Regions from separate parts of the Neobacillus sp. YIM B06451 genome, predicted to be linked through region 3. Evidence: riboswitches for the same ligand, from Rfam matches in the RefSeq annotation. Region 3 holds a riboswitch; each other region holds the start of a gene.

Region 1 (3,963 bases), on a different contig from region 3:
ATCCTGACTGACGGCGTCAAAATTTCGATGTTCGATGTTAGTGACATGAGCAATCCAAAAGAGAAATTCACAGAAGTCATCGGCGGGAGAGGGACGCATTCACTGCTGAATCATGACCATAAAGCACTGCTGTTCAACAAAGATAAGGGTTTGTTTGCCTTCCCGATTTCCGTTTATCAAAACAGCAAGGCAAATGAATACGATCAAATTTTCGAGTCCCAGGGAGCCTATGTATACAATATCGATCCGGAAAAAGGATTCACGCTACAGTCGAAAATTACTCATATGGACAGCGAGAAGCCATCTATTTATGAGGAATACAATACAGAGATCAAGCGGCTCCTGTATATCGGTGATACCCTGTTCGCGCTGTCACCAGAAAAAATCACAAGCCATGATTTGAAATCGTACAGAAACATCGGAACTCTCGGGCTGAGATAATCATGGAATCCACCGGAAACCAAAGGGACGGTTCCGGTGGATTCTGAAACATGACCAGCATCCAAGCAGGAAGCACGGAACTTTTCTAATTTCCATTGCTATACTAATGCTTGGGGTGGAAGGAGTTTGCTTTTTTTAAACTGGTAAATGGGTTTTGTCAGAGCCCTACAAGTTCATGATTTTCTTTGAAATGAAAACCCGGCCATTAAGACCGGGTTTATTTGTTTTCTCTCAAAAATAAAAGCTAATCAGGGATATGGTTCAAGATGGATTATTTTGACGGGGAATTCTCAACACAATCGAAGATTCAGTCCAATCCTCTACAAGACATGGTCCAAATGAACGGGTTTTGGATTCCGAAGAATATGCTGAAATAGAGAGCCCGCGAAGACCACCCCGCGCATAGGAAGGAAGGTAAAAGCTATATACCATGATATTACGAAGAATAATGAAACGAAAGGGAGATGTTAAAAACGATTCCTGCAGGCTAAGGGTCTTATATCAGAATAACTGTAACCAGAAGTCTGATAACATTGGATACTTTTTAAGAATTTTGTTAAAAGGAGAGCTACTATGAGATTGACTTAAACAGTTCAATTATAAGTATAGATTACCCTTTTTATATTTGTACTATTATCCAACATTATAGGGAGTTTTTTTGAATCTTAGGTCCTTTTAACCGTATTGTGGAATTATTTTCTAAAAAAATATTGCCAAATAGGTAGTTTTACTTATATAATTATTTTGGAAAATATAACCTTTGAAAATAGCATATAAACGAAAAGGCAAACCACTTGAAAAATTGGGACGCAAAGCTTTAGGGGCTAAAGTCAGAAATGATTATGCCAGCCAGCTACCGAAATCTAAACAAAGACATTCGGTAGCTGAATGTCTATTTTTTATTTTCCGAATAACAATTATGGGGGTTCATCATGAAAAAAAGAAGTTTGGTATTTTTGGTAGTAATCTCTTTCGTTTTTGGGACACTCTTTTCTTCAAACGTAACAGAAGCCGCAAGCGAATCGATTTCTTCACTACAGAAACAAATTAAATCCTTACAAACTACAGTAGCATCCCAGAAAAAACAAATAGCAACAAAAGATAAACAAATCAGTGATTTAAAAAAACAGGTTGCTGCCAAATCTAAGGAAGCTGATTCCTACAAAAGTTATGCCGTAACACCTCTAAAAACTAAAATCGCTTATAAGGGAAATATTCAAAGTGGTAATTTTCAAACTGCAGGAGTTTCTGTACCAAGAGTGCTAGCTTATAAAGGAATTATGTATGCGCCTGTAAATGCAGTTGGTGATCTATTAGGTGACAAAGCATTCTACAATAAGACGGTGGATACAGTTTTCTTTGGGACAAATCTAAATGGAAGTTACATGTCTGATATTTTAAAACCTTATTATGCAACTTCTACTGTAAATACTAATAAAACTATGCAGATTGCTGGAAAAACTTATACAAAGGGATATAGTATGGAATTCTATTATTCCGACGGGGCGGATAAATACTCATTAAATTTAGATGGTAAATATTCGAAAATAACCGGCTTAATAGGTATTGATGATAATTCAAGAAACAACTACGATACTAATATAGAAATTGTTGGAGACGGAGAAGTTCTTGCTTCTGTTAAACTTACACAGGGTGGACTACCAAGTAACGTAGATGTAGATATAGCTGGTGTTAAGAAATTGGAAGTAGTAAAAGCAGATAATAAAAGCGGTTGGATAACAATAGATCTCGCTAATGTAGTTATTAAGTAATTGCCAACCAAACTTTTATGAAGAGGCTGTTTCAAAAGGTTACTTTTGGGGCAGCCTCTTAGTTGAACCCGCCTGAATTTTACATTCGGGCGGGTTCGTTTTTTCTATCAACCTCGGGTTTCTAGTGCAGGGGGGATGGTGAATGGCGGGTATTTGCTGTCTTACTGCCAAAGGAGGGCATGGGGTATGGTCCGATTTTTCCTAAAAAGGGAAGTTGGATAGGAAGGGAAAATATTTTTAAAAAATTCAAAATGTTTTTCTGTTTTCATCTATAATAGAGTTGCGCTTGGGTTTTCTTCTTCCTAAAATGGCTAGTAAATGGGAGTCGAGGATTTGAAGATGTATCTAAAACATAGAGGGATAGGGGAATTGATTTGAAAAGGTGTTTGCTTATTTTAATCATTCTTTTTTTACAAGGCTGCAGTGAGAGCGGGAAGGTTTCGGATAAAGGGGAAGGGAACAATCCGATTAGCACGAATGAGGCTCTTGAAACCGAGGAGACGGATAATGCAGGGAGTATTACTGTCGCCGCAAGCGTCTATCACTGGCAGGGAAACTATGATACTGGTTTTGCTGTTAATGAGAATATCAATTTAGATAACGATGAGTTTGTTGAAACAGTGGAAATTTCGGGCGGAAAGCCGGAAGGGGATTCAACAGTTCCGGATGATTTTTACATAAGAATAACGGATACCAATAAGAACACTGTTTTGCCCCATATCTCTGAAAGCGGTTCACCACATGTATTTTCCATGGATATGAACAAAGATGGATACTATGAATTTATTATCAGTGACAGTTACAGAGGCCCTGCCACCTCTGAAGTTTACACGTATAACGGGGAAGAAATCATACTAATCGCACATTCAATTACTGGAGACATCAAGTCTGTTGAAAATGACAAAGTCCTTTTATCTACCGGGGTGGAGCTTTCGTTCAATGGCAAAAACGTGGTTAATCAAAAAGGAGCGGCTGTGGGAAAGAGTTTGTACGCTTCGGAAGAGGATGATGTACACGAAGACGAGGAAGTAGCCCCGGAAACAGTCGAAACTGAAAAAGAGACTACAGAAGCAGTCGCCACAGAAGAGCCAACCAATCATACCATTTTGATGAAGGTAAACCCCGAAGAGTTTAAGGTTATTTTCAATAACACGTATAAAAAGGTTTATAAAGAGCTCACCCCATCCTTACAAAAAACAGTTGGGAACACAAAAATTCCGGAAACTCTCATAACAGGGGAGTATGACTGGGGCAATAAAGTATTTACATACTACTTTAATAAAGATTTAAGAGTCACTGGATCGATTAACGAGGATGGTACAATCAAAGTGGTTGGACTGTATAAGGAATTGCCCGAGGAGGTAACCTTAAATATAAGTGAAGAATTGTTGATGGCAAACGCGCAACATGCCATTGCCCAACAAGCCCTTATTCGATCAGTCAGCGAGGGTACAACGAAGCAAGATGTAGAACAAATATTTAAAGGGTTCGTCGAGGAATACAAACAAGCGAGTGATACACCGACCGTGGTCTATGAGGGAATCAAGTATAGTGATATTACAGATAAAGAAAATCCGAAGAGGCATTTTAATCTGTTTACGATCATGTTGGAAGGGATGGAGTAGGCGGCAACTGCTGCCTCGTCCGCTCGTGAAAGGCGTTCTATTAAGTAGTTCTTCAAAAAAGGACTTCCCCTGTCGATCTAAATGGTGCAAAATATAAGGAATTAAATGGATTGGTCAAATATGTA
Region 2 (3,963 bases), on a different contig from region 3:
CATCCACTGAAACTTCTACCGTTATGTCCTGGTTTGTCCAGTCTGAATTGTAGGGTAATGCAGTGATTACAGGAGCGTCTTTATCAATGTTTGTGATTTGGACAGTGTGCCTTGTAACATTCCCGGCAAGGTCGGTCGCGACAAACTCAAAGCTGCCATTTTCTTTGAAAGTATAGCCTTCCACGTTTAGCGTCCCTTTTTCATTCATGCTCGCAGTTACAGTTATATCCTGGTTCGTCCATTCAGTCGAAAAATCACTGATTGTAATTATCGGAGCAATTTTGTCAATGTTACTTACGATAACTTTAGCTGTACCCGTGTTCCCAGCCCTATCCACAAAAAGGAATTCATACTCGCCATTTTCTGTAAACGTTTTGCTTAAGGAACCCTCTTTGTTAAGGATTGTTACTTCCTCACTTGGTTCAATTGTTACAACGACATCCTGGTTTGTAAGGTCTTCATTTGAATAGCTTACTATCGCGGTTGGAGCCACTTTGTCGATATTTGAGACGTTAACTTTCACATCGCCGGTATTTCCTGCTTCATCCTTAAAATTGAGATTTACTTCCTGGTTTTCTGTAAAAGTAAGTGCGTAAGTTAACTTATCTACTTGATTAAAAGAGACATTGTTCGGTAAACCATTAATCTCTTTAACTGGCTTAGTGAATTTCAGCGTTGCCGTTACATCTTGGTTGGTCCATTCATTAGTAGAGTAGGTGAGTGAACCGACCGGGGCTTCCTTATCGATATTTTCCACTTTAACCAGGACAGAACCTGGATTTCCGGCTCTATCAATAAACTTTAATTCAAAGCTCCCATTTTCAGAGAAAGCAAAGGTCTTAGCTTCCTTATCAAATTCTACATAATCAGGGAGTTGATCAATGTTCTTATACGTTACGGTTTCACTTGCTACGATAGTGGCCACTACATCTGTATTGATTGGCGATGTCGTTGAATATTCTACCTCCGCAGTAGGAGCTACCTTATCAATGTTGGAAATTGCAACAGTTTTCTCATTAACATTTCCCGCTAAATCAGTGGCAATGAAAGTGAAGCTGCCATTTTCATCAAAGGTATGGCTTTTTGGATTCAGTGTGCCTGGTTCATTCATCGAGGCAAATACAGTAATGCTTTGGTTTGTCCAATCAGTGTTATAGTCATTGAAAGAAATATTCGGCGGAGTTAAGTCTACCGTGACTTTTGCCGGTTCCGCATTTGTATGAATTTGTCCTGCTGTTTTGCCATTTGGGTAAACTGTATAAGCACCAATGATAATTAGCTCGTCTTTCTTGTCTTCTACATTTTCCGGTTTGAGTGTATGGACATATTCAAAAGTCCATACGGTATCACCGATTTTTGTAATCTTGGCGTTTACATTTTTATCATTCACTTTAAGCTCTAGCTTTGGCCCATCAATGACTACTGTTCCGCTTAATAGAACTGTGTTTCCATTATCCTTCCGAGCAGGAATTGGATTCAGATTGATTGTCCCTGTCATTTTATTCATTTCCGTCCTGCCAGTTGTGAAGGTTTTCTCATTTGGTTGTGCGGCGGGAGCGGCAAGCGCCATTGGGCTTGCGTTCATGATTAACGTTGTTGCCAAAAGTGTTGAACCCCATTTTTTCGCGATGCTGTTCTTCTTCACTGTTTTTCCTCCAAAAGATGATTTTTTAGAGGGCCGGTTACACTACTAGCTCCGGATCGCCCAAGTGTCCACATAAAGGCGTTCCTTCTTCGCTTCCCTTTGGTGATTTCCATGGCTTTTCCAACACGATAGCTAGATTATAAATCGCCAAACCACCCAAATTAAACACAAACCGTTAGTCAAATCTCGGGGCGGATATAGGAATAATCTGTGGAAATTAAATGGAAATTGTCGAAGGAGAAAAAATCAGGGGATACAAATTTGACAAAATTGTGAACAAAAAGCAAACCTCGCTCTCATATGCTCTGCTTTGAAGTAAAAATGGGATTTTCATAGAAAAAAGACGCATTTTGTCATGCGCCTTTTTACCCCTGCCCAGATAGGTCCGCTATCTCGGCATCTATAACATCTATTAAAATTTCGGGCGGGAGTTCAATTTGGACTCCAATCTTCCCCCCGCTGACAATCATCCAGTCCAGATGTTCCGCGCTGCTGTCAATAAATGTCTTGTATAGCTTTTTCATCCCGATTGGCGAACAGCCGCCCCGGATATAGCCGGTCAGTTTTTGAATATCCTTTACGGGGACCATTTCTACTTTCTTTTCCCCGGCGGCCTTTGCAGCCTTTTTCATGTCAAGTTCAGCCTCAACCGGAATGACGAAAACATAAATATTCTTTGATGCGCCCTGGGTGACGAGCGTTTTGAAAACCATTTCCTTCGGCTTGCCGATTTTCTCCGCAACCGACACGCCGTCTACCTTGCCATCGCTTACTTCATATGACAACATGGCGTACTCGGCTTTTTTCGAATCGAGCAGCCGCATTGCATTTGTTTTTGAAACAGCCATGCCTATCCTTCCTTTCACCGTACAACCAGATAGGAATAGCCTATGCCTTCCGCTTGAAAAATTCAAGCTCCGTGCTGCAGCTCGATTTGTTCATAATAATGGCGCAGCGATTGGAAGATGATTTTTTTCGTAAACTTCCGATCTGTCCCTTGAAGGAGCCTCTCAGCGTAGTTCCAGGCCCTTTTTTCGATTAAAAATGACAGCCGTGCCCGCTCGGTTTCAGTTGTTGCCATTTCAAGCCGTTCCGCCAATATCCCAAGTGCCCTATCTTCCGCATGCCCAAGTTCATGGGCGAAAACAACTGCAATATAAAGATCCAGGTTCGCGATTGATCCAAATATCTGGATGCACTGCTCCTTAATTTCTTCAATATATAGCGTGATGGTATGAGTTGATAATGAGTATTTTCCGCCTGCAAGCCTGGATTCGGGATGGTGCCCTTCCAGCTTGATTTGTGCCTTGCTCCCGGACTTGAGGAGAAGCGGAGTCAGTATCTCTTTATAGTTTTCCAGCAACATTTCCGCCCCTTTTTACATAATGGAGACCAGTATACTCCTATGGACATGGAGAAGAAAATCCTCCTTAATGCCTATTTTTCCAAAAAGCGCTTGGCCTAGCTCTTAAGTACCTACTGTCTCTTTTCTTTAGTGTGGCATGAGCCATTTTTCTAGTGAAGCAATAGAGACGGCGCATGCTTTCTTGAATAATTGCCACTCTTGGCACCCTTTGTTAAATCCTAAAAAAAGATCTTTACATGAAAAAGAGGAGCGAAGTGCTCCTCTTTTTGTTTAGGTGTGCCTTATTGGAACCATGCTTGGAACCAGCGTGATGACGCAACTGCGTAGTCGGCGCGGGTTACCTTTTTGCCAGGTTCGAAAACTGCTTCGACAGTCGGTAACAGGTCATAAGGCCCCTGTTTTACGCTAAATGCTGCATTTAGGATATTCAAATCAAGCGCCACCTGTACATATCCCTTTAGCTCTGCCGGAATTGATGCATTGTCTTTAAGCTTGATCCGGTCATTGTTGTATAGAACGGTAACATCACCAGTGTGGTCGAGCGCCATTTGCTGTAATCCGAGAGCCTGGACAAGCGTGTAGGCGAGTTCAGCCTTGATCAAAGTTCCGTTTGGATTGAAGTTTCCAGCTGAATCGAGGCGCATGACGCCCTTTTGCGTTATTTTGCCATCCTTGATTGCGGCACCTTTCGCTAGCACAGCAAGCGCGTATGGAAGATCCGCTGCGGCTGTATCCTTCGCTGAACCGGCAAGGTTTTGGCGAATTCCTGCTCCCATTACTAGATAACGGGCCAATTCTTTTCTCAGCAAATATTGGTCAGGCTTGAAGGTGCCATCGGAATAGCCATCCATGAGCCTTTCATTGACAGCCATTTGGATTGCTGAAGATGCCGCGTGGCCATTAATGTCGTTCAATCCAGTAAAGCCGCTTACTTTCGTGAAAGCAAGTGTTC
Region 3 (3,963 bases):
TCGGTACGCTTTCCTGTGAAGCTGCTATTCATTTCCTTCTGAAGGATTTCTTCAAAGGCGACCCTTGAAGCCCGATAATTTGGGGTATCCACGTTGGCTATGTTATTGGATATCGCCTTTTGCCTTAAGGCGGAAGCATCGAGCGCGCTTGTTATAAGGCCTATCGTATTCAACTCTTTCACCTGCCGTCCTTTTTATAGGTTACCGATACTGGCTTACACCGATTTTGCCTGCTTGATTGCCTGCGCCCAGGTAGTCCGTAGCTCCTGGAACATGCCTTCTACTTCATTGATTATCTCGGAATCTTTTGCAATGTTCGCTTCAATCAGCCTGCGTTTCATATATTCGTATAAAGGTAGTAGAGTTTTTGAGATTTCATAATCCATATTCAGGGTCACCATCAACTCGGTTACGATATCCTGCACTCTCGTAATATGGGAATGCGCTTTGGCGATGTCTTTTTTTTCAATCGCGGCCCTTGCCTGCTGAAGAAATTTTATCCCGCCATTATAGAGCATGAGTGTCAATTCCTCCGCCCTGGCGGTTGTTACCTGGTTCCGTTGGTAAATCTCGCTTGGATTTAACAAAGTAGTGCCTCCCTCAACTTTTTTTATCGTAAAAATAGCCTTCGGTTACCGGCATCCAATCATCGTATTGCTGCGTAACATATTGCTCCCGCCTGACATTTTGGATGCTTTTGGTCATCTTTTGCAACGTTTCTTTAAATCTTTTATCCAATTCCTTTTCCTTTGCCGCCAATTCAGCAAGGAGTGCTTCGATACGGTCATCACTAAGTGCCGCACCAGCTTCTGTATCCAACCGGCCGATCGCGGAAATGCAGGCATCCCTTTCTTCAAGAAGGGAATCAACTTCTTCATTTTTGCCGTTTATAAGGGCTTCCAGCAACTTGTCCGAAACGGCGCCAAACCGCTTGAGCTGTGCCAGCTTTTCCTCAAGTGCACCAATCATCTTTTGCCAACTTCTTTTAAGGGTGAGCGCATGATTTCCTTGATTCGTACCCCGAAGTGTTCATCAATGACGACAACCTCGCCGATCGCGATCAATTTATTGTTTACATAAACGTCCACCGGCTCGCCTGCCATTTTTTCAAGCTCAACAATCGAGCCGCTTGTCAGCTCAAGCACTTCACTTATTTTTTTCTTTGTCCTTCCCAATTCGACGACTACTTCGAGCGGGATATCGAGAAGAAGTTCCATATTCATGCTGTCGTCATAAGCCCGTCCAACGACATCGGGTTCCAGCTCGCTAAACTGGAACACTTCCCCGCTCGTCTCTCCCAAAAGGGCATCTATTTCATCTTGTGTCAGTTTCCCGTTTTCCATTTTCCGTATCTCCTTCTATCACCTTCTCAATTTTCGCAGCGACACGTGATTTCCTTGTCCCAGGGTGAGCTAGGAATTTCGTTTCCTCATTCACCTTTACATGGAGGGGCTCATCGACTGGCTGGTTCAGCTGGATAACGTCATTTTCCGAGAGTCCCAAAAGCTCTTCCATCGTAATGGTCGCACGCCCCAATTCAACAATGAGCGGCACGGCCAGATGCTCGATCCGTTCCTGTAAAAACTCGCTCTCTTCCTTGCTTTTCACCCATTTGTTGTGTCCATACCAGTTATGGGACGACAATTTGGGGATAAACGGCTCCAGCAATATGTATGGAATGCAAAGCCGCATCGATTCAATCCTGTTTCCAATCGTTATTTGAAAATCGACCACAATAACCGTCTCCGTAGGTATTGCCAATTGTAAAAATTGCGGGTTCGTTTCGAGATTCAATAATCTAAGCTGCAAGGTGATGATATCGTTCCATGCTTTTTGGAGGGTTTTGACAACCCCTTCCAAAAGATGCTTCAAAACATTCGTTTCAATTGGAGTCAAGGCAGCTCTTTCAATTTCCTTAAGCGCTCCCTTTCCCCCCAATAGCCGATCAATTATTCCGTATGCCATTTCCGGATTCATATCAAGGACCATGCGGATTTCCTGTTCCTTCGCTTCAAACACACTCAAGATTGTTGAGTCCGGCAGTTCGTTAATAAATTCCTCATAAAGCATTTGCTCAACGGACCCCACTTCAACCTGTACGATGGAACGGAGCTCAGCGGATATGAAAGATGCAAGCTGGTAGGCAAAGTTTTCGTGAATTCTTGTTAAAATTCTTACCTGTTCCATCGACAGGCGCAAAGCCTTTTTAAAATCGTAGACTTTAATGGCTGCTGTTTCATCCAAGTTGGCGCTTTCGTGCGACTGGGAAATTCTAACCCCCACTTAATCAACCTCCTAACTTCAAAAAAGCAAATTTTAGCATCAAAAAAGAGCAAGGCTATCCCGAAGAATAGCTTCGCCCTTCTAATTTTCAGGACTAACCTAATTTCGGCAACTGGCTAGCATACTGTTATTTAACAATTTAGCCCCTGTAGTTTTGCGTCGCTGGGTTTCCCCAGGTTTGCTATTTTCGAATTTTTTTTGAACTTTTTAAGAATTTTTTAGAATTTTTTCCAACTTTTTTTATTGCAATTTAACTGAAATATAACACCTGGTAAAAAATTTTTCAATGGAGTTTTTAAAAAAACGGTCATAAAAACACGAAATGCATCGAATTATATACATATTTTTGACGATTTTTGAGTATATTCTCACAAAAAAGGTGGATACCTGCTTCGAGGTATCCACCTTTTTACATATATTCACTATTAACGCTTCAGATTTACCAATTCTTCTAAAACGGAATCGGAAACTGTAATGATTTTTGCATTTGCCTGGAATCCGCGCTGAGCGGTAATCATATCTGTCATTTCCTCGGAAAGGTCGACGTTGGACATTTCGAGTGCGCCGGAGATGATTTGTGCTGTTCTAGGTGCGGTGGTGTTTATCTTGGCATTTGGAGTTTCAGAATATAACGAGCCGCCGACTTTACTCAATCCACCAGGATTATCTACTTTCACCAATTTTATTTTACTTGGATACGTTGTGGCCACCCCGTTTGCGTCCACCCCGACAATCGATCCGTCCTTGCTAATTGAAAATGAAACATCGGTCGCATTAATTGTAATAGGACTGTTCAACTCATTCAAAACGAGCATCCCATTTGGATTAACAAGCTGCCTGTTTTGATCAAGCATAAAGTTTCCGGCCCTTGTTAAGTAAGGCTTGCCTGATGCATCCCTTACCTGGAAGAAACCGTCGCCATCAATATATAAATCGGTCCCAACGTTCGTTGTCGATGGGCTTCCGGGAGTGGAAACCGTGTCGATGCTCGCTACCTTTGTTCCAAGTCCTACCTGGATTGGGTTTGTACCCCCAGATTGCGGTGTAGCGGTTGGTGCGCTTGCACCCTTGACCGTCTGGCTAAAAATGTCCTCGAATACGACCCTGCTTTTTTTGAAACCGACTGTATTGACGTTCGCGATGTTATTACCAATGACATCCAGCTTAGTTTGGAAGGCTTTGAGCCCTGAAACTCCCGAGTTTAGTGAACGTAGCATATTTTGTTCCTCCTGTTATTTTTCCAATTCCATGGAAGTGATGGCACTAGACAGAATTTCCTGATCGCCGACTTTGAAATAGACAAGATTGTCTCTATAGTGAACTCCTGTGACAACTCCGCTTTCCTGCGCGTTTGTTTCCGGGTTTGTCCAGGTTACCTTATTTCCCATGACGTATGAATATTGGCTAATGTTATTTGATGATTCCAAATAGGCTGTAAGCGACTTGTTTAAATTTGAAAGCTGTTCGAGAACGCTTAGCTGGGCCATTTGCCCAATGAACTCGCCGTCTTTCTGCGGCTGGGTCGGGTCTTGCTGCTGGAGCTGGGTAACCAATATTTTCAGGAATGCCTCTTTTCCAAGCTCCTGTTTATTTGTGTTTCCGATTGTGGCCGTTGAATAGGAGTTTATTGATTGAATTGATGACAAGCTTTTCCCTCCCTTAGGCTGTGGTATTTATTTG

What was found. Region 3 has a riboswitch for cyclic di-GMP ahead of fliM (flagellar motor switch protein FliM). Riboswitches for the same ligand answer to the same signal wherever they lie in the genome.
Region 1: another riboswitch for cyclic di-GMP. It lies ahead of RB160_RS05745 (NPCBM/NEW2 domain-containing protein); the one in region 3 lies ahead of fliM (flagellar motor switch protein FliM).
Region 2: another riboswitch for cyclic di-GMP. It lies ahead of RB160_RS19810 (Ig-like domain-containing protein); the one in region 3 lies ahead of fliM (flagellar motor switch protein FliM).

The regions. Positions count from the first base shown of each region.
Region 1 is NZ_JAVFKJ010000002.1:254,139-258,101, reverse strand. Features, by position in the region: gene RB160_RS05750 (beta-propeller domain-containing protein) at 1-441, shown strand, start outside; cyclic di-GMP riboswitch class I at 1,216-1,302, shown strand; gene RB160_RS05745 (NPCBM/NEW2 domain-containing protein) at 1,374-2,213, shown strand; gene RB160_RS05740 (hypothetical protein) at 2,588-3,838, shown strand.
Region 2 is NZ_JAVFKJ010000015.1:81,003-84,965, reverse strand. Features, by position in the region: gene RB160_RS19810 (Ig-like domain-containing protein) at 1-1,645, opposite strand, end outside; cyclic di-GMP riboswitch class II at 1,668-1,751, opposite strand; gene ybaK (Cys-tRNA(Pro) deacylase) at 2,011-2,493, opposite strand; gene RB160_RS19800 (hypothetical protein) at 2,556-3,011, opposite strand; gene RB160_RS19795 (S8 family serine peptidase) at 3,293-3,963, opposite strand, start outside.
Region 3 is NZ_JAVFKJ010000004.1:276,035-279,997, reverse strand. Features, by position in the region: gene flgB (flagellar basal body rod protein FlgB) at 1-182, opposite strand, end outside; gene fliS (flagellar export chaperone FliS) at 216-587, opposite strand; gene fliT (flagellar protein FliT) at 601-969, opposite strand; gene fliN (flagellar motor switch protein FliN) at 966-1,343, opposite strand; gene fliM (flagellar motor switch protein FliM) at 1,315-2,283, opposite strand; cyclic di-GMP riboswitch class I at 2,388-2,476, opposite strand; gene RB160_RS11060 (flagellar hook-basal body complex protein) at 2,709-3,500, opposite strand; gene RB160_RS11055 (flagellar hook capping FlgD N-terminal domain-containing protein) at 3,516-3,929, opposite strand; gene RB160_RS11050 (flagellar hook-length control protein FliK) at 3,943-3,963, opposite strand, start outside.